Regions from separate parts of the Pseudoalteromonas maris genome, predicted to be linked through region 2. Evidence: predicted binding sites of a transcription regulator. Region 2 holds the regulator's gene; each other region holds the start of a gene.
What was found. Region 2 encodes ArgR, which controls arginine synthesis, uptake and breakdown. Its sites were predicted from a motif close to ANTGAATANNTATTCANT; they were not measured.
Positions count from the first base shown of each region.

Region 1: a site for ArgR is predicted at 2,745-2,762, ahead of AAEU32_RS06180 (aspartate aminotransferase family protein). Genes of this name have one in related genera too.
Region 3: a site for ArgR is predicted at 1,718-1,735, ahead of AAEU32_RS12610 (citrate synthase). Genes of this name have one in related genera too.
Region 4: a site for ArgR is predicted at 4,205-4,222, ahead of gltB (glutamate synthase large subunit). Genes of this name have one in related genera too.

Region 1 is NZ_JBMMUF010000003.1:264,451-270,650, forward strand. Features, by position in the region: gene astD (succinylglutamate-semialdehyde dehydrogenase) at 1-187, opposite strand, end outside; gene astA (arginine N-succinyltransferase) at 200-1,219, opposite strand; gene AAEU32_RS06180 (aspartate aminotransferase family protein) at 1,311-2,510, opposite strand; gene AAEU32_RS06185 (HDOD domain-containing protein) at 2,874-4,034, opposite strand; gene AAEU32_RS06190 (anthranilate synthase component II) at 4,045-4,626, opposite strand; gene trpS (tryptophan--tRNA ligase) at 4,689-5,693, opposite strand; gene AAEU32_RS06200 (HAD-IA family hydrolase) at 5,714-6,200, opposite strand, start outside.
Region 2 is NZ_JBMMUF010000003.1:125,345-131,544, reverse strand. Features, by position in the region: gene AAEU32_RS05500 (Fe(3+) ABC transporter substrate-binding protein) at 67-1,080, shown strand; gene AAEU32_RS05495 (ABC transporter permease) at 1,094-2,725, shown strand; gene AAEU32_RS05490 (ABC transporter ATP-binding protein) at 2,725-3,765, shown strand; gene AAEU32_RS05485 (Dyp-type peroxidase) at 3,840-4,745, shown strand; gene argR (transcriptional regulator ArgR) at 4,742-5,209, opposite strand; gene mdh (malate dehydrogenase) at 5,437-6,200, shown strand, end outside.
Region 3 is NZ_JBMMUF010000009.1:49,699-55,898, forward strand. Features, by position in the region: gene AAEU32_RS12605 (aminotransferase class V-fold PLP-dependent enzyme) at 1-246, opposite strand, end outside; gene AAEU32_RS12610 (citrate synthase) at 334-1,620, opposite strand; gene sdhC (succinate dehydrogenase, cytochrome b556 subunit) at 2,046-2,423, shown strand; gene sdhD (succinate dehydrogenase, hydrophobic membrane anchor protein) at 2,414-2,761, shown strand; gene sdhA (succinate dehydrogenase flavoprotein subunit) at 2,762-4,534, shown strand; gene AAEU32_RS12630 (succinate dehydrogenase iron-sulfur subunit) at 4,546-5,262, shown strand; gene AAEU32_RS12635 (2-oxoglutarate dehydrogenase E1 component) at 5,378-6,200, shown strand, end outside.
Region 4 is NZ_JBMMUF010000001.1:227,212-233,411, reverse strand. Features, by position in the region: gene AAEU32_RS01075 (PrkA family serine protein kinase) at 1-1,373, opposite strand, end outside; gene AAEU32_RS01070 (superoxide dismutase) at 1,593-2,177, opposite strand; gene AAEU32_RS01065 (Grx4 family monothiol glutaredoxin) at 2,560-2,907, shown strand; gene AAEU32_RS01060 (substrate-binding periplasmic protein) at 3,073-3,990, shown strand; gene gltB (glutamate synthase large subunit) at 4,336-6,200, shown strand, end outside.

The DNA of each region.
Region 1 (6,200 bases), 140 kb from region 2:
CAGCAAATGATGTGTCTGACCATGGAATAAACGCATTACGTGCAGCGTGCACCGCATCGTTCACTTGCTCAGCTGTTGCGGTGTTCGCTTGCCAAATGACGTCATTATTTGCTGGATTCACTGAATGAAATGCATGACCTTCGCCTGCAAGCCACTGGCCATTAATAAATTGCGCTTGATGAGACATAACTCTGACTCCTTACAGTGCTGCTACACAAACGCTATCACCCTCTGACACTTTGAGGGCCTGCGCTGTTTGCTGACTAAGAATAATGTGTGTGTCGTCGCTGTTGTCAAAATCAATTTCAACCACGACAGCTCTGAATTGGTCAATCGCTTGATTGGCTACCATCACCGCTGTGTCGCCAGCATTCTCGCCGATGATCACTTTACGTGTGCTGCTGTTCATCACTGTGCGAATATTTTCGACTTTCGCTTCCACCGTTGGGCCCGCATCAAAAATGTCGACGTAACCATTGAAAGTGAAACCCTCGCTTTTGAGCATTTCAATGGCAGGACGCGTGTTTGGATGCACTTCGCCCACAACTTTCTGGGCATCTTGACTTAGCAAATTGACATAAATCGGATACTTGGGCATCAGCTCTGCAATAAATACCTTTTGGCCAATACCTGTTAAATAATCCGCAGTTGGAAAGTCCATTGAGAAAAAGTGCTCTTCCAACCATTGCCAAAATGGGCTATTACCATTTTCATCTGATACGCCGCGCATTTCAGCAATAACAGTAGGTGCAAAGCGCTCACGATGCTGGTCAATAAACAGAAAACGTGACTTTGACAACAACTTTCCATTGTATTTTTGGCGGAATTTTTCTTTGAGGAATAGGGTGCACAGCTCAGTTGCTCCGGTGTAATCATTACACAGAGTTAAAATATCAACTGCCTTATATACCCCTAACGTGCGTGACGAGTGAATCACTTTCGAAAGGTGATAATGATAAAACGCATCATCAAGACCTACCGCAGCTTCAATACCACAAGTTCCTGCGATTTCGCCTGTTTCAGAATCTTCTAGAACAAACAAATATCCTTCATCACCGGCTTTATCTGTCGGTTTAGAAAATGACTCCACTGAACGATTGATCTTGTTACGTAACAATTCCTCGTTAAGTGGTAACGAGGTGAATCCATGACCCGACTCTTCTGCGATAACCAGCAGTTCTTGGAAGTCTTCTTGTTGGATTGGGCGAAGAACCATCATTGATCCGCTTACTCCCTAAAATTAAATCCGCAACGGGCTGGCATATGAGCCAGCCCTTCATAATGTGCGCCTGTGATAGACGCAGTAAATCTTAAACTAGGCTTGCAACTGCCTTTTCGAAACGTGACATACCTTCACGGATCTCTTCTTCAGTGATCACCAATGAAGGCGTGAAACGAACTACTTCGGCGCCTGCTACCAGTGACATCAATCCATGTGCCATGCTCGCAACTAAGAAGTCACGTGCACGCCCTTTGAACTTGTCGTTCACCACGGCTCCAATCAATAAACCTTTACCACGCACTTGTGAGAAAACGTCATATTTGTCGTTGATATCGTTAAGTAATTGCTTAAACAACACTTCTCTTTCTTTAACGCCATCAAGTACAGCTTGATCATTAATGGTATCAAACGCAGCCTCAGCAACCGCACATGCCAATGGATTACCGCCATATGTAGAACCATGAGTGCCCGGCTTTAAGTGCTTCGCAATTTCTTTGGTCGTCAACATCGCGCCAATAGGGAAACCACCGCCTAAGGCTTTTGCTGAGCTAAGAATATCTGGAGTTACACCCAGACCTTGATAGGCGTACAATTCACCTGTACGGCCTACGCCTGTTTGCACTTCATCAAAAATTAACAATGCATTGTGCTTGTCACACAGTTCACGAACACCTTTAACAAAGTCTAGTTCTGCACAAATGATCCCGCCTTCCCCTTGTAGCGGCTCCATCATTACCGCGCAGGTATCTTCATCAATCAGCGCTTTAAATGCGTCCAGATCGTTGTAATCACAATGCACGATGTCACCTGGCTTAGGACCAAAGCCATCTGAATAGGCCACTTGTCCACCCACAGTCACAGTGAAGAATGTGCGCCCGTGGAAGCCTTTGTTAAATGAAATGATTTTAGACTTTTGCGCACCATAGTTATCAAGTGCCCAGCGACGCGCTAATTTCAACGCAGCTTCGTTCGCCTCAGCACCTGAGTTGGCAAAGTACACTTGCTCAGCAAACGTTGCATCGGTCATTTTCTTGGCCAAACGCAACGCAGGCTCGTTCGTCCAGATGTTTGATAAGTGCCAAATCTTCTCGCCCTGCTCTTTTAGCGCAGCAACAAGTTTAGGGTGACAATGACCTAGACAGTTAACAGCAATGCCTCCAGCAAAGTCGATAAACTCATTACCTTGCTGATCCCACACGCGAGCCCCTTCACCATGAACAGGGATAACCTCTGACGGGTTGTAGTTAGGTACCATTACTTCGTCGAATAATGCGCGATTAACTGTCATTTTATTTCCTCATAGAGTCTATTTAACACTAGGTCGCTGTGTGAGAGTGGGAATACAAACCATCTTGTTTGCTTGCCTAGGTTAACACTTTGAAAACCACCCAAGGTGGCCTAATGTTGGTGCTCAGACACCTGTTAATGCTGGGTATTATTTCAGAAAAAAATGACGAAGTCTCATGCAAAGCTTTCATGTAGACCGCGTCATTATTGAGATTGAGGATATATTTGCACCTTCAGTGAATAACTATTTTCCTGTTAAGTGCAATAAACCCATCGCGCGCTTAGTATCACTTCAGTGCAGCGTGACAGGAGGGAGTTGAATGAATATACGTAAAAAAATTTACAATTTTTTTTCAGCGACGACTTAAATCGTCTCAATTTGCAAGGCAAGGCTATTAAGATTGGTATTTTCTAGCAAACTCACGTGCGCCTTTTCTAGGCCCACATAGTCATACCACAAGGCTATTTCATCTGGTTCAATAAGCTGATGTTCTTTAAGCATCATGCATTGGTTGTAACAATCCGCTAATGCAATTGATTTAGCCACTCCTGATTGCTCATAAGATTCGACTAAGGCGATATCATCTAAAATGGTGTTAAGGGGCAAGTACTTTAACTCCATTTTTTCTACCAAACGACGAGTGACTTCAATTGAGCGCTCGACAAACAAATTACGCAAAAATAGCGGATCTGGCTCAATTGCAAACAGCGCATCGTACAAATCCTTGTTACCATCTTCACGTGCTAACGTCAGTTTGCGCTGCGAGATTTGTTGGAAGATTTTCAAATACAAGCGCGTCAGGGCTATCTTACCCAATTCCATGAATAATCCACCAATGTAGGCTGGAAAGGCTGGCTGTTGATGTAAGCTCGCAATCTCATAAGCCGCAATAGCTCGCGTCATTGCCGATTGCCTCAATTTACGCTTGAGCAGTGGAAAAGGTTCGGTGCTATAAGGAAGCCAATGACGCATGGCGAAGGTGGGAATTGTCAGCCTCAGATTTTCAATGCCAAGATAACGAAGAGCTAACGCTGGTGTATCTATTTTTACTGCGCGCATGTTCCGCTCTTGGCGGTACTGGGGCAAATTAACTAAGGCAACGAGCTCTTTACCTAACCAACCTAAGTCTTTCATAAGCACTTCAATATTATTAAGACTGGCAGCTTTAGTGGCTAGTTTGTCGATCATCAAAGGGACTGCATCTTGAATGCCAATGAGGTCGTAATAAATGTTATCGAGGTCGTCTAACTGTTGGTTAATGGCATTATCAATAACAGAATGCAAGTTAGCGCTTACTCTTGCTCTATACTGCATTTGTTTGGAGGTGGCTTGTTCGCGTTTGGACTGAGCTGCTTGTTCTACAGATAGCAGAGTCCGCTGCTTAAGTGGTTTATCATCACCACCGCTGAAGGTCTGAATAAAGCCAAGCTGCTGCTGTGCGAAACTGTGTCCCAATAGAAGATCATTGAAACGTTGTTCAAGTGCAGTAACACGCTGTCGAGTAAGCTCTGTTTTTGGAACCATACCTGGGTCGTTAGTATCTATTTATAAAATGTTGCAACATATCAAGTCCGTGCTCGGTCAGAATTGCTTCTGGGTGGAACTGGATCCCCTCTAACGCTTTAGAAGTATGAACCAATCCCATAATTTCATCCATCTCTGAAGCAATATTCTCAGTCCAAGCAGTCACTTGTAAGTCATTTGGTACGCTTTGAGGGGCAACAACCAAAGAATGATAGCGACAGACCTCAATGTACTCAGGAAGCCCTGAAAAAACTCCCTGTTCCGTGGTACGAATACGAGATGTTTTGCCATGCATCACGTGTTTCGCACGAATAACCTCTGCACCTAAAGCTTGAGCAATCGTTTGATGCCCCAAGCACACACCGAGTATGGGTATGTCACCTTGATAACGACGCACTACATCCAAACATATACCTGCTTCGTTCGGGCTACACGGCCCCGGAGACAAAACGATATGTTGTGGTTTAAGTTGAGCAATATCAGCAACACTGAGCTCATCATTGCGTTTAACCAACACATCTTGGTCTAGGCGTTGGAAATACTGCACCAAGTTAAAGGTGAATGAGTCGTAATTGTCGATCATCAATAACATGGAATCTTCCACTAAAAAGCCAAGCAAAGCTTGGCTTTAGATATTTAAAAGCGCGCAGATGCTTACGGACGAGGGATAAAGCCTAGCGCATCGTACACGGCTTTCAATGTTGGCTCTGCCTTGGCGCGCGCCTTTTGCGCACCGCTTGCCATAATGCTATCTAATAAAGCTTGGTCTGCACGAATCTCTTTGAAGCGCTGCTGAATTGGCTCAATCATAGCGACCACAGCGTCTGCTGTATCTTTTTTCAAGTGACCATACATTTTATCTTCGTATTGAGGCACTAAGTCTTCAATCGAGCGCTTAGTGGCAACCGAAAGTAAGGTCAACAAGTTCGACACACCTGGCTTTTCGTCTCTATCAAAATAAATACGTGCTTGCTCGTCCGAATCGGTCACTGCTTTTTTGAGTTTCTTCTCAATCTTCTTCGGTTCATCGAGCAACATGATGTAGGCATTTGGATTGTCGTCTGACTTAGACATTTTCTTCAACGGGTCTTGCAAGCTCATTACGCGCGCACCGAGCTCAGGAATATACGGCTCTGGGATCTTAAACACGTCACCGTACAGGTTATTAAAACGGGTAGCGATATCGCGGGTCAGCTCTAAGTGTTGTTTCTGATCTTCACCCACTGGTACCTGATCTGCCTGATACAATAAGATATCAGCCGCTTGAAGTACGGGATAAGAGAACAAGCCCACGTTTACATTATTGGCATGTTTTGATGACTTATCTTTGAACTGGGTCATGCGATTAAGCTCACCCATTTGCGCATAACAGTTCAATACCCACGCTAGTTGCGCGTGCTCTGGCACTTGTGACTGCACAAATAAAGCGGCTTTTTCTGGGTCAATACCACATGCTGCATACAAAGCGATGCCATCCAGTACACGAGAGCGCAGTAACTCTGGCTCTTGGCGTACCGTGATGGCATGCAAGTCAACCAACATAAAGTAACTTTCATGATGTTCTTGCAAACTTAGCCACTGGTTAATGGCGCCAACATAATTGCCGATTGTCATACCACCTGTTGGCTGAATGCCGCTTAACACTACTGGTCTACTCATGATGTTCCTTTATTGCTAAATCAGTTAATGGCCGTGATTATATCTAAGAATTGGCTGCAGAGGTACTGTGGATTGTACTGCGATAAGTCTTCACCTTGATGGTACCCACCGCTGAGCGCCAGGCAATCCATACCGGCTGCTTGTGCTGCTAACAAATCAGACTTTGAGTCGCCAATCATCAAGCACTTGCTCGGCTCAACGCCCAGCGCTTTGCAGGCGCTAAGAAGCGGCTGAGGCGAAGGCTTTTTATCGCCATCATCACCACAGACGAGCACGTTAAAATGGCTATCAATGCCATGTTTGTGCAGTAGCTCGGTGGTAAAGCGACGCGCTTTATTGGTAACGACAGCTTTGGGTAGAGCACTAAACGCCGCAAGCACAGTTTGCACATGAGGATACAGGGCACTGTGTTGGCCGATTACTTCAAGGTAGTGTTCGCAAAATAATGTCGTAGCGCGCTCTATCTCAGCCTCACTAAGTAGCGGGTTTGCATTCATGTCACCACTT
Region 2 (6,200 bases):
TTTTAACTTTGATAGTATGATGCGTTTGAGAATTATTATTATTTGCAACTTTGTTTGGAGGCTTTAATGAAAAAAGCACTGGGGTTTGCGCTAGCATCTGTCATTACCGCGTTCTCATCGGCAGCTATGGCTGAAGAAACAGTTAACATTTATTCTTTTCGCCAACCGTTTCTAATTGAGCCAATTTTAGAAAAATTTACTGAGCAAACAGGGGTTAAAACCAATGTCGTGTTTGCCAAAAAAGGCTTGATTGAGCGTCTTAAGCGTGAAGGAAAACACACTCAAGCAGATCTCGTGTTAACGTCAAACTTTAGCGCTTTAATGCAGCTAGAAGAAATGGCTTTAACTCAAGCGATTGCAAGTGAAACCGTTAACGCTAATATCCCAGCAGGTTTTCGTGATCCGCAGGGGCAATGGGTTGCTCTTACAAAGCGCGTTCGTAATGTTTATTCATCAAAAGATCGTGTTGGTAAGCTTGATACATTACGCTATGAAGACTTAGCTACTGATGCGTACAAAAACAAAGTGTGTATGCGCCCAGGTAAGCACCCTTACAACCTCGCATTGGTTGCATCTATGATTGCTCATCATGGTGAAGAACAAACAAAAGCATGGTTAGAAGGTTTGAAAGCGAATCTTGCTCGTAAACCTCAAGGTAATGACCGCGCTCAAGTTAAAGCGGTTAAAGAAGGTTTGTGTGACGTGGCGATCGGTAACAGCTACTACTTCGGTAAGATGATTGAAGATCCGCAGCAAAAAGCATGGGCTGACTCAGTATTTATTAACTTCCCGAACCAGCAAGACCGAGGCGCACATGTGAACGTTTCTGGTGTTGTGCTCACCAAGCATGCCAAAAACACTGAAAATGCCTTGAAACTGATCGAGTTTATGACCGACAATACCGCGCAAAATATGTATGCCTCTGTGAATATGGAATATCCGGTTAAGCCGGGCGTGCCATTGTCTGAGCTTGTGGCTTCTTGGGGCGAGTTCAAAGAAGATACTCTGCCGTTATCGGAAATCAGCAAGCACCGTCCAGCAGCTTTAAAACTGCTAGATGAGGTGAAATTCGACCTATAACTGATTGGTATAAATGCAGTTTAAGCTTTCGCTGTCTTCGTGGCAGCTAATAGCATGCGCGACAGGCTTTGGCCTGTCGTTGCCGTTATGCTTCCTTATATTTGAGTCTTTACAAAGTGATCCTGAGGTGTTCGCACACCTGTGGGATACTGTGCTGTGGGACTACATCGGCAATACCCTGATCCTTATTTTGGGGGTGGCGTTACTTAGTTGCTTAATTGCATTGCCATTGGGGTGGCTCGTTGCCAATTGTGAGTTTCCGGGGCGCAAGCATTTTGAGTGGGCGTTAATGCTGCCGCTAGCCATGCCAACGTATTTAATTGCCTACGTTTACACTGATTTATTTGACTATGCCGGCCCGGTACAAATTGCTCTGCGCGACTTTTTTGGTTGGCAATCACCTGACGATTACTGGTTTTTTGACATTCGCACCTTAGGTGGGGCAATTGTAATGATTGCGCTGGTGCTGTATCCCTATCTGTTTTTAATTTTTAAAACCGCACTAAAAGAGCAATCTCCGAAATTAGTGCATGCCGCACACATCATGGGGCAATCGCCAATACAAAGCTTTTTCAAAGTGAGTTTGCCACTGGCACGAGGTGCTATTGCTGCGGCCATTGCACTTATTAGCATGGAAGCCATGGCTGACTTTGCCACGGTCAGTTATTTTGCCGTGAGTACTTTGACAACAGCAGTGTATGACACCTGGTTTGGTTATTACTCACTCACCGCGGCGGCAAAGATATCTGGCATTATGTTGCTCATATTATTTGTCGCTATTATGGTTGAGCGCTACTCTCGACGCAATCAGGCTGTGTTTGAACGACAGAGCCAAATTACCCATGAACCACTGTATTATCTAACAAAACGCAAGGCGCTGGCAGCTACCTTATTTGCCAGTAGTATCTTGCTCATCGCCTTTGCTATACCCGTGTTTGTGTTACTTGGTTATGCCATTGATTACTTTACACAAGCGTGGAACAGCGCCTTTTTTGAGTATGCGTGGCAAAGCTTAAAAGTGTCGGCCATTGTCAGCTTCGCCACCATAGTGTTGAGCATTTTTGTGGTTTATTTTCAGCGCTTAACGCCCAGTGCGTGGAGTTTATGGCCGGGCCGCATGGCCAGTACGGGCTATGCTTTACCCGGCACAGTGTTAGCCATTGCTGTATTGCTACCGCTGACGTTTATTGAAGGTAAGTTAAATGTGTGGTTCGACTCATCATCGTGGCAGCCTGGACTGTTTTTGAGCGGCACCTTGTTTGCCATTATCTTCGCCTACATTGTGCGTTTTTACGCTATTGCTCATGGCACGATAGAGGCGAGCTTTAGTCGCATCAGCCCTAATTTGGATATGGCGAGTCAATCAATGGGGCGAAGCCCAAGACAAACACTGACGAGCGTCCACATTCCAATTTTACGACGCGGCATCCTCACCGCAGCCTTGCTGGTGTTTATTGAATGCATGAAAGAGTTGCCCGCAGCACTGCTGCTTAGACCATTTAATTTTGAAACCTTAGCAACGCATGTGTTCCAATATGTTAGCGATGAGCAACTTGAACTTGCTTCAGTGGCTGCACTCTTTATTGTTATTGTGGGTTTGATCCCGCTGTATTTTATTAACCGCTCAATGGAATATAAACACTGATGACGGCGCAATTACACCTAGAGAACATTTGTTTTAACTATAGTGAGCGAGCGGTAGTTGATAACCTGAGCTTGCGCTTAGGTGATAACGAAATTCTCTGCCTATTAGGTGCCAGTGGCTGTGGTAAAACGACGACCCTCAAAGCCATTGCCGGTTTATTGCGTTTGCAATCAGGGGTGATCCGTTTAGGGGATAAAGTTCTGTGTGACGAGTCGCAGTTTATTGCGCCTCAGCACCGTAACATGGGCATGATGTTCCAAGACTATGCGTTGTTTCCGCACTTAAGTGTGGCGCAAAACATTGCATTTGGTCTAACAGATTTAAATAAGAGTGAAAAAGCAGCTCGCGTCACAGAGATGCTTGCGCTGGTGCACTTAGAAGAGTGCGCTGAGCGTTATCCGCATCAGTTGTCAGGTGGGCAGCAGCAGCGTGTAGCAATTGCCCGAGCATTGGCTTACAAGCCAAGTTTATTACTGCTCGACGAGCCGTTTTCAAACATCGACCATCAAGTGCGCTTTCAGTTAATTGCCGATATTCGCAGTATCATTAAAGACCAACAGGTTAGCGCTATTTTTGTGACGCACTCTAAAGAAGAGGCTTTTGCTTTTGCTGACACATTGGCTGTCATGCACCAAGGTAAAATTGCCCAACAAGGCACGCCACAAGAGTTATTCGGGCACCCGCGCTCGCGCGTTGTTGCTGAGTTTTTAGGGGATGGCTTGTATCTTGATGCAACCATGCAGGATGACTATCACTTCGAAACACAGTTTGGCGTGGTCAAATCATTACAGCCAGTGAACGCCAAGGCTAAAGAAGGTCAGCTGTATGTACGTCCCCATGATTTACATCTGGTTGCTGATGACAAAGGCACAGTGACCGTGCTTTCTAAGCGTTTTGTGGGCACTGAATATGTGTATCGTGTGCGCGTAGGTGAGCAGGAAATTGAAGTACCCGTAAGCCAACCTGAACAAGAGTTTTTGCCGACACAAAAGCTATCGATTACAATTACCTCACACTCGGTAAATTTCTTTACTGATTAATCGCTTATTCATCGCACCAAGAGGCGCTATGATAAAGCACGCATAACAATAAAAGTCGAAGGAATTTAGCATCCATGCCTAAAGCGCAGTCTGGCGTTTGTGCGCAGGCGAATTTACATGGCCTGCATCTGTTTTTTAATGTCTTAGATGGACATGATGAAACGGTTAAAAGCAAAATTGCACAACTAGTTGAATTGCAAGCGGAATATGACGACCGTTTTTCCGAGGCAATGGTATCTAGTTTTGTTGCTATTGGTGCGCAATATTGGCCTCATTTCTACTCACAGGGGATGCCCCGTGAGCTGGCTAGCTTTCCAAGCTTTGCTAATGCTGATCACAGTGTGGGTGTGAGACCGTTCGATTTATTCATCCAAATACGCTCTGATAGAGAAGACGTGAACCACCTGTTTGGCCAACGTGTTTTGCAAGTATTGAGCCCTGATGTTGAATTAGTGGAAGAGATCACCTGCTTTCGATTTTTGGATGGCCGTGATTTTAATGGCTTTGTTTATGCCCCTGATACACCTCGCGGTCGACAAAAAATGCTCACTGCATTGGTTGATGAGGGCGACGCAGAGTTTGTGCAAGGCAGTTATATTCATGTGCAACGTTTCACCCATAATCTTAATGCGTGGCAAGCATTATCCATTGAGGATCAAGAGCTGGTGATGGGGCGTACGCGCTTGGATAGTGAGCTACTTATGCCACTCAATGCCAACAGCCATGCCGTATGCACTGAGTTAAAAGACGAAAAGGGTGAACCGCTTATTCTGCATCAAGGCATGCCATTTGGTAGCATGAACAAGCAAGGAATGTTGTCAGTTACCTGCTCGGCCAGTGGCTCTGCATTTGCGCAGATGCTCAAAAGCCAACTAGGTGATCACCAGCATTATGATGCGTGGCTTGATTTTACGCAGGCGGATATGGGAGCTGCATTTTTTGCTCCCTCAATCGAGTTTCTTAAAAGTTTAAAAAGTTAGACGTTGTCGAATAACTTACGCACGCGCTCTAGCGTGGTATCGATTTCAGATACTTTGGCAGGGGCGATAAAAATAGTGTCGTCCCCAGCAATCGTGCCCAGTACACCATCGGCTTTGCCTAATGAGTCCAGTAAACGGGCAATAAGTTGAGCCGCACCCGGACTGGTGTTGATGATGATCATCATTTCGTTGTGTACGATGTCGATCACCAGTTGGCGTAATGGTGATTTAGCCGTTGGCACCGCGAGTTCTGCTGGTAAGCAGTACACCATTTCTTGTTTCGCGTTACGCGTTCTTACTGCACCGAATTTGCTCAACATGCGCGACACTTTACTCTGGCTGATGTTGTCAAAGCCTTGCTCTTTTAAGGCGTCAACTATCTCACCTTGAGAGCCAAAATTTTCTTCTTTGAGGATGGCTTTGAATGCCTTGACCAGTGCTTCTTGTTTTTCTTGCGCTTGCATAATGTCATTCTTCTTTGCAATAAATTGTAAACATTCTACCTAAGAAGTGAGTGTATTTCATCACGACTTGCTGTTTACACCTAAGTTTACGACCATAGTTGAGATTATCATCAAAATAACGACGATAAATTTGTTTTTAGCGCCCATTTTCATTATCTTTATGGCCATCAATTGGTCACACGACCCAATCTCTACAAACTAGTCTCGTTATTTTACGGAGAATTAAAATGAAAGTTGCCGTTTTAGGTGCTGCCGGTGGTATCGGTCAAGCGCTATCTTTACTACTAAAAAATAGCCTTCCAGCAGGTTCTGAACTGTCGCTATACGACGTAGCGCCTGTTGTTCCTGGTGTTGCTGTAGACCTATCACACATCCCAACTGCAGTAGCAGTAAAAGGTTTCGGTAAAGACGACCTTGATGCAGCACTAAGTGGTTGTGACATCGTTTTAATTCCAGCAGGTATGCCTCGTAAGCCTGGCATGGACCGCGCTGACCTATTCAACGTAAACGCAAGCATCGTGCAAACACTTGCTGAAGGTATCGTTAAAAACTGTCCTAAAGCGATGGTTGGTATCATCACTAACCCAGTAAACGGCACTGTGCCAATCGTTGCTGAAGTATTCAAAAAAGCAGGTACTTACGATCCAGCTCGCGTATTCGGTGTAACGACGCTAGACGTTATCCGTGCAGAGACTTTCGTTGCTGAACTTAAAGGTCTAGACGTAAGTGAAGTTAAAGTACCAGTGATCGGTGGTCACTCAGGTACAACTATCCTACCTCTACTTTCACAAGTTGAAGGCGCTTCTTTCTCAGATGAGGAAATTTCATCACTAACAACGCGTATTCAAAATGCTGGTACTGAAGTAGTTGAAGCAAAAGCGGGTGGCGGTAGCGCAACATTATCTATGGGGGCAGCAGCAGCGCGTTTCTGCCTTTCTCTAGTTAAAGGTATGCAAGGCGAAGAAGTAATTGAGTACGCTTACGTTGAAGG
Region 3 (6,200 bases), on a different contig from region 2:
GACCTTAGCACGCGCATTTTCATACTCTGACGTAGCCTGCTGAGAAAGTTGGTGTGCACCTCTGTGCACATTGGCATTATTTGTCGTGTAAAACGTGCTTAGCGTATCGATAACGCACTGGGGTTTTTGACTCGTTGCCGCTGAGTCCATGTACACCAGGTCGTTGTTGGCGTGATGGGCAAGGGCAGGAAAGTCTTTTGTAATGCTATCGATATCGAACATAGAAACAGTGGAATTGTGGGGCATTGTTAATGGCGGACATTGTAGTGAATTGGCCTAAAATGGCAATAAAAAAGGCCGCTGTGATAGCGGCCTCTCTAATGAAGTAGCGTATTAGCGCTTGTCAGATGGTACGTAGTCGCGCTTAGTCGCGCCTTTGTACAATTGACGTGGACGGCTGATCTTATGACCAGGCTGAGATAGCATCTCGTCCCAATGTGAAATCCAACCTACGGTACGCGCCATAGCAAAAATCACTGTAAACATGCTTGTTGGAATACCAATCGCTTTAAGAATGATACCTGAGTAGAAATCTACGTTCGGGTATAGTTTCTTCTCAACGAAGTATGGGTCTTCAAGCGCGATTTGCTCAAGACGCATTGCTACGTCTAGAAGTGGATCTTCAATGTTCAGCTCTTTAAGTACTTCGTGACATGTTTCACGCATTACTGTGGCACGTGGGTCGAAGTTCTTGTATACACGGTGACCGAAGCCCATTAGACGGAATGGGTCGTTCTTATCTTTCGCTTTTGCGATGTACTCGTCAATGCGATCCACTGAACCGATTTGCTGAAGCATGTTTAGACATGCTTCGTTTGCACCACCGTGCGCAGGACCCCAAAGTGACGCGATACCAGCAGCGATACACGCGTAAGGGTTAGCACCAGATGAACCAGCGATACGTACCGTTGAAGTAGACGCGTTTTGTTCGTGATCAGCATGCAACATGAAGATGCGGTCCATTGCTTTTGCAAGGGTAGGACTCACTTTGTACTCTTCAGAAGGCACTGAGAACATCATGTGCAAGAAGTTTTCTGCGTAGCTTAGGTCGTTACGTGGATAAACGAAAGGTTGGCCAATCGTGTATTTATAAGCCATTGCTGCGATAGTAGGCAGTTTAGCTACTAGACGAATTGCACTGCGCTTACGCTGAGCTGGATCTGCAATATCAAGATCTTGGTGGTAGAAAGAAGACATAGCACCAACAACACCACACAACATTGCCATTGGGTGAGCGTCAACACGGAAACCCTGGAAGAATGCAGCCACCTTCTCATGCACCATAGTACTCATGGTGATTGAGTTTGAAAATTTCTCAAGTTCAGCTTCGCTCGGTAACTCACCGTTAAGAAGAAGATAGCAAAGCTCTACGTAGTTTGAACCTTCAGCAAGCTGATCAATTGGGTAACCACGGTGAAGTAGAACACCTTTAGCACCGTCGATGTAGGTGATAGATGAGTCACAAGAGCCAGTAGACATAAAACCTGGGTCATAAGTGAAGTATCCGTGTGAACCCAAGGTACGAACGTCAATAACGTCCTGACCCGCTGTGCCTTCATAAATTGGAAGCTCAATCGGGTCGTGTCCATCGATATGGACTGTGGCTTTCTTATCTGCCATCTATTTATCTCCTAATAAGAATAACTAGCTGTCGCCGTTATGCATGATACTAATGTTAAGCAAATTCCGATCATTCTAACGTACAAGAGGGGTGGGAAGTCAATTTTAATGCACATTCGTATAATAAATATTCTTTATAGATTAAATATTATACCAATGGCTAATTCGCAAACCACTCACACTAAACAAGAATTGTAATATCCTTTGCAGGCTTATATACTGTCGGAGGTTAAATACCGTAACGTCTTTAAGTAGATTCTAGATGTAAACGTGAATATTGTTCACTTGATTGGAAACCGTCTGAAGTGAATTTTTGCGTGTCTGGGATTTATTTCAGTGAGCGCATTTACGTAGCAATACGTAAGTGGTTATAAAAACAATGTAGATGGCTCTATTTTCAATGTGAGCAAGATGGGCAAGTAACTGTGAAAAAGCAAAGACCTGTAAATCTCGATCTAACGACCATCTCTATGCCAGCAACGGCCAAAGCTTCAATTCTGCACCGCGTAACCGGTGTAGCAATGTTCTTTGCCTTGACCTTTGTGATTTGGGCATGGGCTGAGTCTTTATCTTCTCCGGAAGGATTTGAATTTGTCAAAAACCTGTTAACCGGGTTTGTTGCCAAATTTATCGCCTGGGGTACCCTCACCATTCTTTCGTATCACTTCATCGCAGGTGTGCGCCACTTAGTCCAAGATATGGGCCCGTGGAAAGAATTAGACTCAGCTAACGCGACAGCGAAAGCGGGTTTCGTGTTGTGGGTAATTGTTGCTGTTCTAGCGGGAGTTTGGCTATGGTCTTAAATCAAGCATCTCTTAAGCGCGATGGCGTTCAGGATTTCGTATCTCTTCGTGCAACTGCGCTGATCATCAGCTCGTATGCACTGTTCATTATTGGTTATCTGCTATGCACTCCAGCACTAACCTATGAAGCGTGGTCAGGCCTATTTGGCAACCTAGCAATGAAAGTGTTCACACTTGTGGCACTGGCTTGCATCATGGTGCACGCACGTATCGGCCTGTGGCAGGTACTAACTGACTATGTGAAGAACGCTAAACTTCGTGCGTTCCTTGGCTTCGTACTAAACCTTATGGCTATTGCTTACGTAGTAATCGGCCTGTTCGTTCTATGGGGTGTTTAAGTGAAATATTCAGTTCGCGAATTTGACGCGGTAGTAATCGGTGCAGGCGGCGCGGGTATGCGTGCAGCACTAGCGATTACCGAATCAGGTAAGTCATGTGCACTTATCTCAAAAGTGTTCCCAACACGTTCTCACACAGTTTCAGCGCAAGGTGGTATCACTGTTGCACTTGGTAACTCGCACGAGGATAACTGGGAGTGGCACATGTACGATACGGTTAAAGGTTCTGATTACATCGGTGACCAAGACGCTATCGAGTACATGTGTAAAACTGGCCCAGAGGCAATCACTGAGCTTGAGAACATGGGTCTTCCTTTCTCTCGCTTTGAAAATGGCCGCGTATATCAGCGTCCATTCGGTGGTCAGTCAAAGAATTTTGGTGGTGAGCAGGCAGCGCGTACTGCTGCAGCAGCTGACCGTACAGGTCATGCGCTTCTTCACTGCCTTTACCAACAGAACGTTAAAAACAAAACTAACGTATATTCTGAGTGGTATGCACTAGATTTAGTGAAAAACGACGACGGTGCGGTTGTAGGTTGTACAGCAATCGATATCGAAACGGGTGAAGTTGTTTACTTCAAATCTAAAGCTGTTGTTCTTGCAACAGGTGGTGCTGGTCGTATCTTCGCATCTACAACTAACGCGCACATCAACACCGGTGATGGTGTAGGTATGGCGACGCGTGCAGGCGTTGCGATGCAAGACATGGAAATGTGGCAGTTCCACCCAACAGGTATTGCTGGCGCTGGTGTACTTGTTACAGAAGGCTGTCGTGGTGAAGGTGGTTACCTTCTAAACAAAGACGGTGAACGCTTCATGGAGCGCTACGCACCAAATGCAAAAGACTTAGCATCTCGTGACGTTGTTGCTCGTTCAATGATGACAGAGATCCGTGAAGGTCGTGGTTGTGAAGGTCCTTGGGGTCCACATATCAAGCTTAAACTTGACCACCTAGGCGAGGAAACCCTTAACTTGCGTCTACCGGGTGTATGTGATCTAGCTAAAACATTTGCACACGTTGACCCAGCTAAAGAGCCAATTCCTGTAATTCCAACATGTCACTACATGATGGGTGGCGTACCAACCAATGTAAATGGTCAAGTACTGAGTGTTGATGCTCAAGGTAACGACCAGCTGGTTGAAGGTTTGTTTGCAGTGGGTGAAATTGCATGTGTATCTGTACACGGTGCAAACCGTCTAGGCGGTAACTCACTACTTGACCTTGTAGTATTCGGCCGTGCTGCTGGTAACTTCCTAGGTACTTACCTAAATGGATACCAAGCTCAGCGTGAAGCTTCTAGCGATAACATTGACGGCGCACTTGCTCGCTTCAATCGTTGGGAGACGTCTAAGCCAGGTCAAGGTGAAGACCCAGTTCAGATCAAAAAAGACCTACAACAATGTATGCAGCTTAACTTCTCGGTATTCCGTGAAGGTGACGCAATGGCAACAGGTCTTAAAGAGCTTAAAGAAATCCGTGAGCGTCTACAGCACGCGCGTCTTGATGACAAATCAAGCGATTTCAACACTCAGCGTATCGAGTGTTTAGAGCTAGACAACTTGATGGAAACTGCTTACTCAACAGCGGTGGCAGCAAACTTCCGTACCGAGAGCCGTGGTGCTCACTCTCGTTTCGACTACCCAGATCGTGATGATGAGAATTGGCTATGTCACAGTATCTACAACCCAGAGACTGAACAGATGTCAAAACGCGAAGTAAACTACGCGCCTAAGTTGCGTGAAGCATTCCCACCTAAAGCTCGTACTTACTAGGAGAGATGACGATGGCAACTTTAGAATTATCTGTTTATCGTTACAATCCAGATGTGGATAACGCGCCGCGCATGCAGGATTACACTCTTGAGGTGGAAGAAGGTCGTGACATGATGGTGCTAGACGCACTAATGCTTATTAAAGAGCAAGACCCGTCACTGTCTTTCCGTCGCTCATGTCGTGAAGGTGTATGTGGTTCTGACGGTGTGAACATGAATGGTAAAAACGGCCTTGCGTGTATTACGCCAGTGTCAGCTTTGCAGAAAAACGGCAAAGGCAAAATTATCATTCGTCCACTACCTGGTTTACCGGTTGTTCGCGACCTAGTAATTGATATGACTCAGTTCTATACTCAATACGAAAAAGTGAAGCCGTACCTAATTAATGACACGCCAGCAGCTGGTGAGCGCCTTCAGTCAATCGAAGAGCGTGACAAGCTAGACGGTTTATACGAGTGTATCTTGTGTGCGTGTTGTTCTACATCTTGTCCGAGTTTCTGGTGGAACCCAGACAAGTTTATTGGTCCAGCGGGCTTGCTACACGCTTATCGTTTCTTAGCTGATAGCCGTGATACAGCAACAGAGCAACGCTTGGCTGATTTGGATGACGCTTTCAGCGTGTTCCGTTGTCACAACATCATGAACTGTGTCAACGTTTGTCCTAAGGGATTGAACCCGACTAAGGCGATTGGCCAAATCAAATCAATGCTTCTTAATCGTTCGGTTTAAGGGCATAATAAACGCTAAGAATGGCTAGACGTCTGTCTGGCCATTCTTCGATCTCTTACTCATACAATTGAGTAAGCCTAAAATGTAAATCTGCGCTAGATAAAAGGGCTTATAAATGCACGATGGTGTGATGAAGGCATGGCTAGAGTCTTCTCATCTATACGGCGGTAACGTTGCGTATGTTGAGGAGCTTTATGAAGCATATCTTGATGATGTGACTTCTGTGCCAGAAGAATGGCGTGAAGTGTTCGAACAACTTCCAAAAGTGGAAGGTGTGGATGTTGAAACCAAGCATTCGCAAGTGCGCGCTGAATTCGCCGAACTGGCAAAAAATAAACATCGGGAAGTAGTAATCGCAGAAGGGGGTCAGGGCGACCCTAAACAGATCAAAGTTCTGCAACTAATCAATGCTTTCCGTTTCCGTGGTCATCAAAACGCGAACCTTGACCCACTGGGTCTGTGGCAACGTGAGCGCGTTCGCGACTTAGACTTAGAGTTCCACGGCCTTTCAAAAGAAGATTTCGACACTGAGTTTTATGTTGGTTCATTCGCCGCCGGCGGTGACATGATGAAACTAGGTGACTTATACCAAGCGCTTAAAACAACCTACTGTGGTTCAGTTGGTGCAGAGTACATGCACATCACATCTACTGAGGAAAAGCGTTGGTTACAACAGCGTTTAGAGTCAGTCCAAGCGCGCCCTAAGTTCGACAGCAAAACCAAAACTCGTATTTTAAAAGGTTTAATTGCTGCTGACGGCCTAGAAAAATATCTTGGTGCTAAATTCCCTGGTGCAAAACGTTTCTCACTTGAGGGCGGCGACGCGTTAGTACCAATGCTAAAAGAGCTGATTCACCGAGCTGGCGAAAGCGGCCAAGAAGAAGCTGTTATTGGTATGGCCCACCGCGGACGCCTAAATGTATTGGTGAATGTGTTAG
Region 4 (6,200 bases), on a different contig from region 2:
TCTGCACTGAATTGTTCACGCTCAATTTGCTGCTCTAGCACGTAGAATAGATGCACTGGGTTTGCTGCCACTTCACTGTGGTCAAAATTGAACACGCGCGACAAAATCTTAAATGCAAAACGCGTTGATAGACCAGTCATGCCTTCATCTACTCCCGCATAATCACGGTACTCTTGATATGATTTGGCTTTAGGGTCTGTGTCTTTGAGGCTTTCGCCATCGTATACCCGCATTTTTGAGTAGATACTTGAGTTTTCGGGCTCTTTAATGCGTGATAGTACTGAGAATTTAGCCAATGTTTCCAAGGTTCCCGGAGCACATGGCGCCTCGTTAAGTTCGCTATTTTCAAGCAACTTATTGTAAATTTTGATTTCTTCGGACGCTCTTAAACAATAAGGCACTTTTACGATGTAAACCCTATCTAAAAAGGCCTCATTGTTTTTGTTGTTTTTAAAGGTTTGCCACTCTGATTCGTTTGAGTGGGCTAAAATGATGCCACTAAAGGGCAGAGCCGATATTCCTTCTGTACCGTTGTAGTTGCCTTCTTGGGTTGCGGTAAGCAATGGGTGTAACACCTTAATAGGTGCTTTGAACATCTCAACAAATTCCATCAAACCTTGGTTTGCTAGGCACAATGCACCTGAGTAGGCGTAAGCGTCTGGGTCGTTTTGTGCGAAGTGCTCTAGCTTACGAATGTCAACTTTACCAACTAATGCTGAAATATCTTGGTTGTTCTCATCCCCAGGCTCAGTTTTGGCAATCGCGACTTGATTCAAAATAGATGGGTAACGTTTAACCACCTTAAATTGGCTGATATCACCGTTGTACTCTTTTAAACGCTTAGCCGCCCATGGCGACATAATGGTGCGTAAATAACGTTTTTTAATGCCGTATTCTTTCTCTAATAACTCACCATCTTCAACAGCACTGAATAGACTCAGAGGGTGATCGTTTACTGGCGAGCCTTTAATGCTGTATATGGGCACTTGCTGCATGAGGTACTTGAGCTTTTCAGCGATGGATGACTTACCACCCCCAACAGGGCCAAGTAAGTACAGAACCTGTTTACACTCTTCTAGCCCTTGCGCGGCGTGTTTTAAGTAGGAAACTATCTGCTCAATGGCTTCTTCCATACCATAAAACTCTCTAAAGGCCGGATAACGTGCTATCACCCGATTAGAGAACAGTCGGCTTAGGACGGCATCTTGTGACGTATCAACCATTTCTGGCTCACCAATTGCGGTCAGCAATCGCTCAGCGGCTGTTGCGTAGGCCGTTTTATCTGACTTACACAGTTCTAAGAATTCATTAACGGTATATTCTTCTTCTTGGGACGCTTCAAACCGTGATTGATAGTGCTCGAAAATTGTCATAACGACCTCCAAGTAACTCAAGGATAAGATGAAAGGGTAAAGATGCCACTCGGTACTTAAAGCTTAGACAGTGTTATAAAATTTTGCGAAATATATTAGTTATTTAACGTGTACCTTTTTCAGTTGTAAGGAATAAAAAAAGCCGTGTTAGAACAGTGCTAACACGGCTTTTTGAGACAGTAAATGAGTGAAAATTTCACTCACATGTCGAAAAGGAAATTACGCTGCGAAATTTTGGTTCGCGAAGTCCCAGTTAACAAGTGCCCAGAAACCTTTCAGGTAATCAGGACGCACGTTACGGTAATCGATGTAGTAAGCGTGTTCCCATAGGTCAACTGTTAGTAGTGGAGTAACGCCAGCTTCAGTTAGTGGAGTTGCAGCATTTGACGTGTTAACGATATCTAGTGAACCGTCGGCAGTTTTTACTAACCATGTCCAGCTTGAACCGAAGTTGTTAACTGCTTTGTCGTTGAACGCTTCTTGGAACGCTTCGAAAGAACCCCATTTAGCGTTGATTGCGTCAGCAACAGCACCTGTTGCTACGCCGCCACCGTTTGGAGATAGGCTGTGCCAGTAGAATGTGTGGTTCCAGATTTGCGCAGCATTGTTGAATACACCGCCTTCTGATGAACATACGATTTCTTCTAGTGTTTTGCCTTCGAAATCAGTACCTTCAATTAAGCCGTTTAGTTTTACTACGTAAGTGTTGTGGTGCTTACCGTGGTGAAACTCAAGCGTTTCTTGAGAAATGTGCGGCTCTAGTGCGTTGATTTCATACGGTAGTGACGGTAGTTCAAATGCCATGTTTTTCTCCATCTATCTTTATTTGAAAAAGGGCTCACAGGGCTGCCAACGCAGCGTTTTATATACTGAAAGCCATTATAGTGTTACTATAATTCCTGAGTATTTTACTCAAGTTTAAGCAAACAGCAACGCCTAACGGCGCTATCTCAGTGCCATAGGTCAGCATATTGCCCGTTTTAGTACGTTAATAGGCTAATAAGCATAGGCGTTTTTAAGCGCAATGCGTGATAGTTTCCAGTACTCATGTTACACATGAATTATTTCTATGCTGGCTATCAAGGTGATGCTGTTTGCTTTAAAATGACACGTATTCCTAGACATTGTGGTCACAGTGGTGATTTTCAACAGCAATCATCACCTTAAACATAAATTGAGGTTGTTCATGGAAACAATTGATAAGATCAAACAGCAAATTGCTGAGAACCCAATTATCCTTTACATGAAGGGTTCACCTAAACTTCCTAGCTGCGGTTTTTCATCTCAGGCTGCACAAGCGATGATGTCATGCGGTGAGCAGTTTGCTTATGTAGACATTCTACAAAACCCAGATATTCGTGCAGAGTTACCTAAATATGCAAATTGGCCAACTTTCCCACAGCTTTGGGTTGAAGGCGAGCTAATTGGCGGTTGTGACATTATTATCGAAATGTTCCAGCGCGGTGAACTTCAGCCTCTTATTCAAGAGACAGCGGCGAAATACAAAGACGCCGAAGAGCAAGCGAGCGAGTAAGCGCGCGGCTTCTACTTAGAAGCACACTCGGTTTGCGCGAAATATGCAAACACACAGAAAAGCCAGCTAAGCTGGCTTTTTTAATTTTACCTATATTCATACATAAAAGCTCAACACGTCCAAGTATCTACTACACTGTGTAGAAACGTTTGTGGAGAAAAAGTCGTGTTTCTATTACAGCGTTATTTTGCATTTGTTATCTTTACATCACTATTGAGTGTCTTTTGCACACATGCAAAGGACACGCTCAGTCCCACCAATGAATTCCACCTTCAATATCAAGTAGGCTCAGTGCAACGCAACTACACAGGTGAGTGGCGAGTACAATCGTTATTTATTGACGCGGGTAAGCCCAGTACAGTGATCGTGGCGACATTAAATTGGCCGCCTTATATCGGGCGTCAGCAGTGCAAAAATGGTTGGCTCACCCATTATATGGCCGCGGTACTCATTGAGTCAGGTTACAACCCCGAGTTTAGATTTTTGCCATGGGTACGCGCTGTGCGTATGGTTGAACTGGGTCATGCCGATATTCTTGCGCCCGAGTATGAAATCGAACCGAGCTCTCCATCAGATGTTGTTGCCGGAGATACGCGACTGCAACATTTAGCCATGTCGGTGCCCTTTGCTAATACGCCTGTCAATTATCTTGCGTTGGCCAAAAGTAATATAAAAGAGGCACCAAGCCTGACTGAGCTGCCTAATTATTCACTGGGGGTTGTAAGGGGGTACCAAAACTCGCCAGATGTCGATGCGTTAATCGACAGTGGTAAACTAGTAACAGCCCTAGCAGTGGACGACGCGCAAAACCTTTCCTTGTTACTGCGAGCGAGAGTAAACCTTATCATCGGCGATCCAACTGTGATTGATACCCTAGCAAACAGGGCGGGCATAGACACACGTGCATACCGAGTGCTACAGCCCGCTATTACTGAGCAATCTTTATATTTTGCGTTGTCTAAATCTAAACCTCGGTGGCAAACATTATTGCAGCATATCAATACAACCATAGAGCAATTCAAAGCGGCAAATATGGACGTTGAATTTGCCCTGCAAATTGGCAATGAATGCAGCCAGCAATAAAAAAGCAAAGTAAATCAATATTCACATCAGTGAATAATTATTCACCAAGCCCGGCAGTTTACGTTAACGTAAACCTGTTTCTATTAAACGTAAATTGTCAACTTTTTAAAAATGACACTGGTGTCATGTTAAAAATAACGAAAATAACGTGGCTAAATGATGCAAGTTGTTTACATTGTCGTGGTGTTTACAAATAATGAAAAAAATTCAATGATGTGAATATGTATTCATTATTTCGTTGACACCCTGTAGACAAAGAGTTAGCGTTTACAGTCCGTCGTGTCAGCATTACATCCAGGTTAATGAGCAGCCGACGTGCAGTAGCAATGGGGATGGGGGTCCAACATGTTATATGACTCAAATTTAGAAAAAGATAATTGCGGGTTTGGTTTAATCGCTCAGGTTAACGGCCAAGCTAGCCATAAGTTAATTCGCACAGCGATCACAGGTCTGGCTCGTATGGAGCACCGCGGCGGCATCTCAGCCGACGGTAAAACGGGTGATGGCTGTGGTTTGCTGATGCAAAAACCAGATAGTTTCTTTCGTGCAATAGCGAAGGAAAACGAATGGTTGTTGGGCAAGAACTATGCTGTGGGCATGATTTTTCTTAGCCAAGATCCAATCAAGGCACAAACAGCTAAAAAGGTAATCAACAAAGAGTTAGAGCAAGAGACCCTGACGCTTGTTGGCTGGCGTGATGTGCCGACTAATACAGAGTGTCTAGGTGAAATAGCGCTCAAGCAACTGCCTCAATTTGTACAGGTATTTGTAAGTGCCCCAGAAGGGTGGCGACCCAAAGATTTAGAGCGCCGTTTATATATCGCGCGACGTCGCATTGAAAAGCAACTCGTTGATGACAGCGATTTTTATATCGCTAGCTTGTCTGGTCTAGTCACAGTGTATAAAGGCCTGATGATGCCTGATGACTTGCCAAATTTTTATCTCGATTTGGCCGATATGCGCATGACATCGGCAATTTGTGTATTCCACCAACGTTTTTCAACCAACACACAACCGCGCTGGCCACTCGCCCAACCATTTCGGTATTTGGCCCATAATGGTGAAATTAATACGATCACTGGTAACCGCCAATGGGCACGAGCGCGTGCCTACAAGTTTGCTTCACCGTTATTGCCGGACTTACAAACAGCGGCGCCTTTTGTAAATGAAAGCGGCTCAGACTCCTCGAGTCTAGATAATATGCTTGAGTTATTCCTTGCTGGTGGCATGGATTTGTTCCGTGCTATGCGCATGCTTGTGCCGCCGGCATGGCAAAAAAACCGTGCGATGGATGATGACCTGCGTGCCTTTTACGACTTTAACTCTATGCACATGGAACCTTGGGATGGTCCAGCGGGTATTGTTATGTCTGATGGTCGCTTTGCGGCGTGTAATCTTGATAGAAATGGCCTGCGCCCAGCGCGTTATGTGGTCACCCAAGATGGTTTTATTACGCTCGCGTCAGAGGTGGGGATCTGGGATTATGCTGCAGATGAAGTGGTAGAAAAAGGGCGTGTTGGTCCAGGCGAACTGATGGTTGTAGATACCTTGCATGGCAAGGTGTGGCACTCAGACGAAATTGACCAAGATTTAAAGTCGCGCCACCCATACAAGCAATGGATGGAGCAAAACGTCAAACAGCTTACTCCATTTGAGCAGCTCAGTGATAAAGAGGCGGGGAACCGTTCTTTTGATGATGATACTCTGCTGATCTATCAAAAAATGTTCGGTTACACTAACGAAGAGCTGGATCAAGTTATTCGCGTAATGGGCGAAAATGGTCAAGAAGCCACGGGTTCGATGGGAGATGACACGCCGTTTGCAGTGTTGTCTCAAGGACATCGCTCACTGTATGACTATTTCCGTCAAAAGTTTGCTCAGGTGACCAATCCACCTATCGATCCGCTGCGTGAGAATCACGTTATGTCGTTGGCGACCTGTATTGGTAGTGAGCAAAACGTATTTAATGAAACGACAGGGCATGCAAAGCGTTTGCAGTTCGACTCACCGGTATTGATGTACTCAGACATGGTGCAGTTGCGCAGTGCCAGTGATGAGTACTACTCACACAGCCAAGTTGATTTGAACTACACCAGCGAAGAAACGCTTGCACAAGCGATTGACCGAGTGTGTGATGAAGCACAGCGCAAAGCACAAGCTGGCACCGTGATGCTGATCCTAAGCGATCGTCAAATCACGCAAGATAGTCT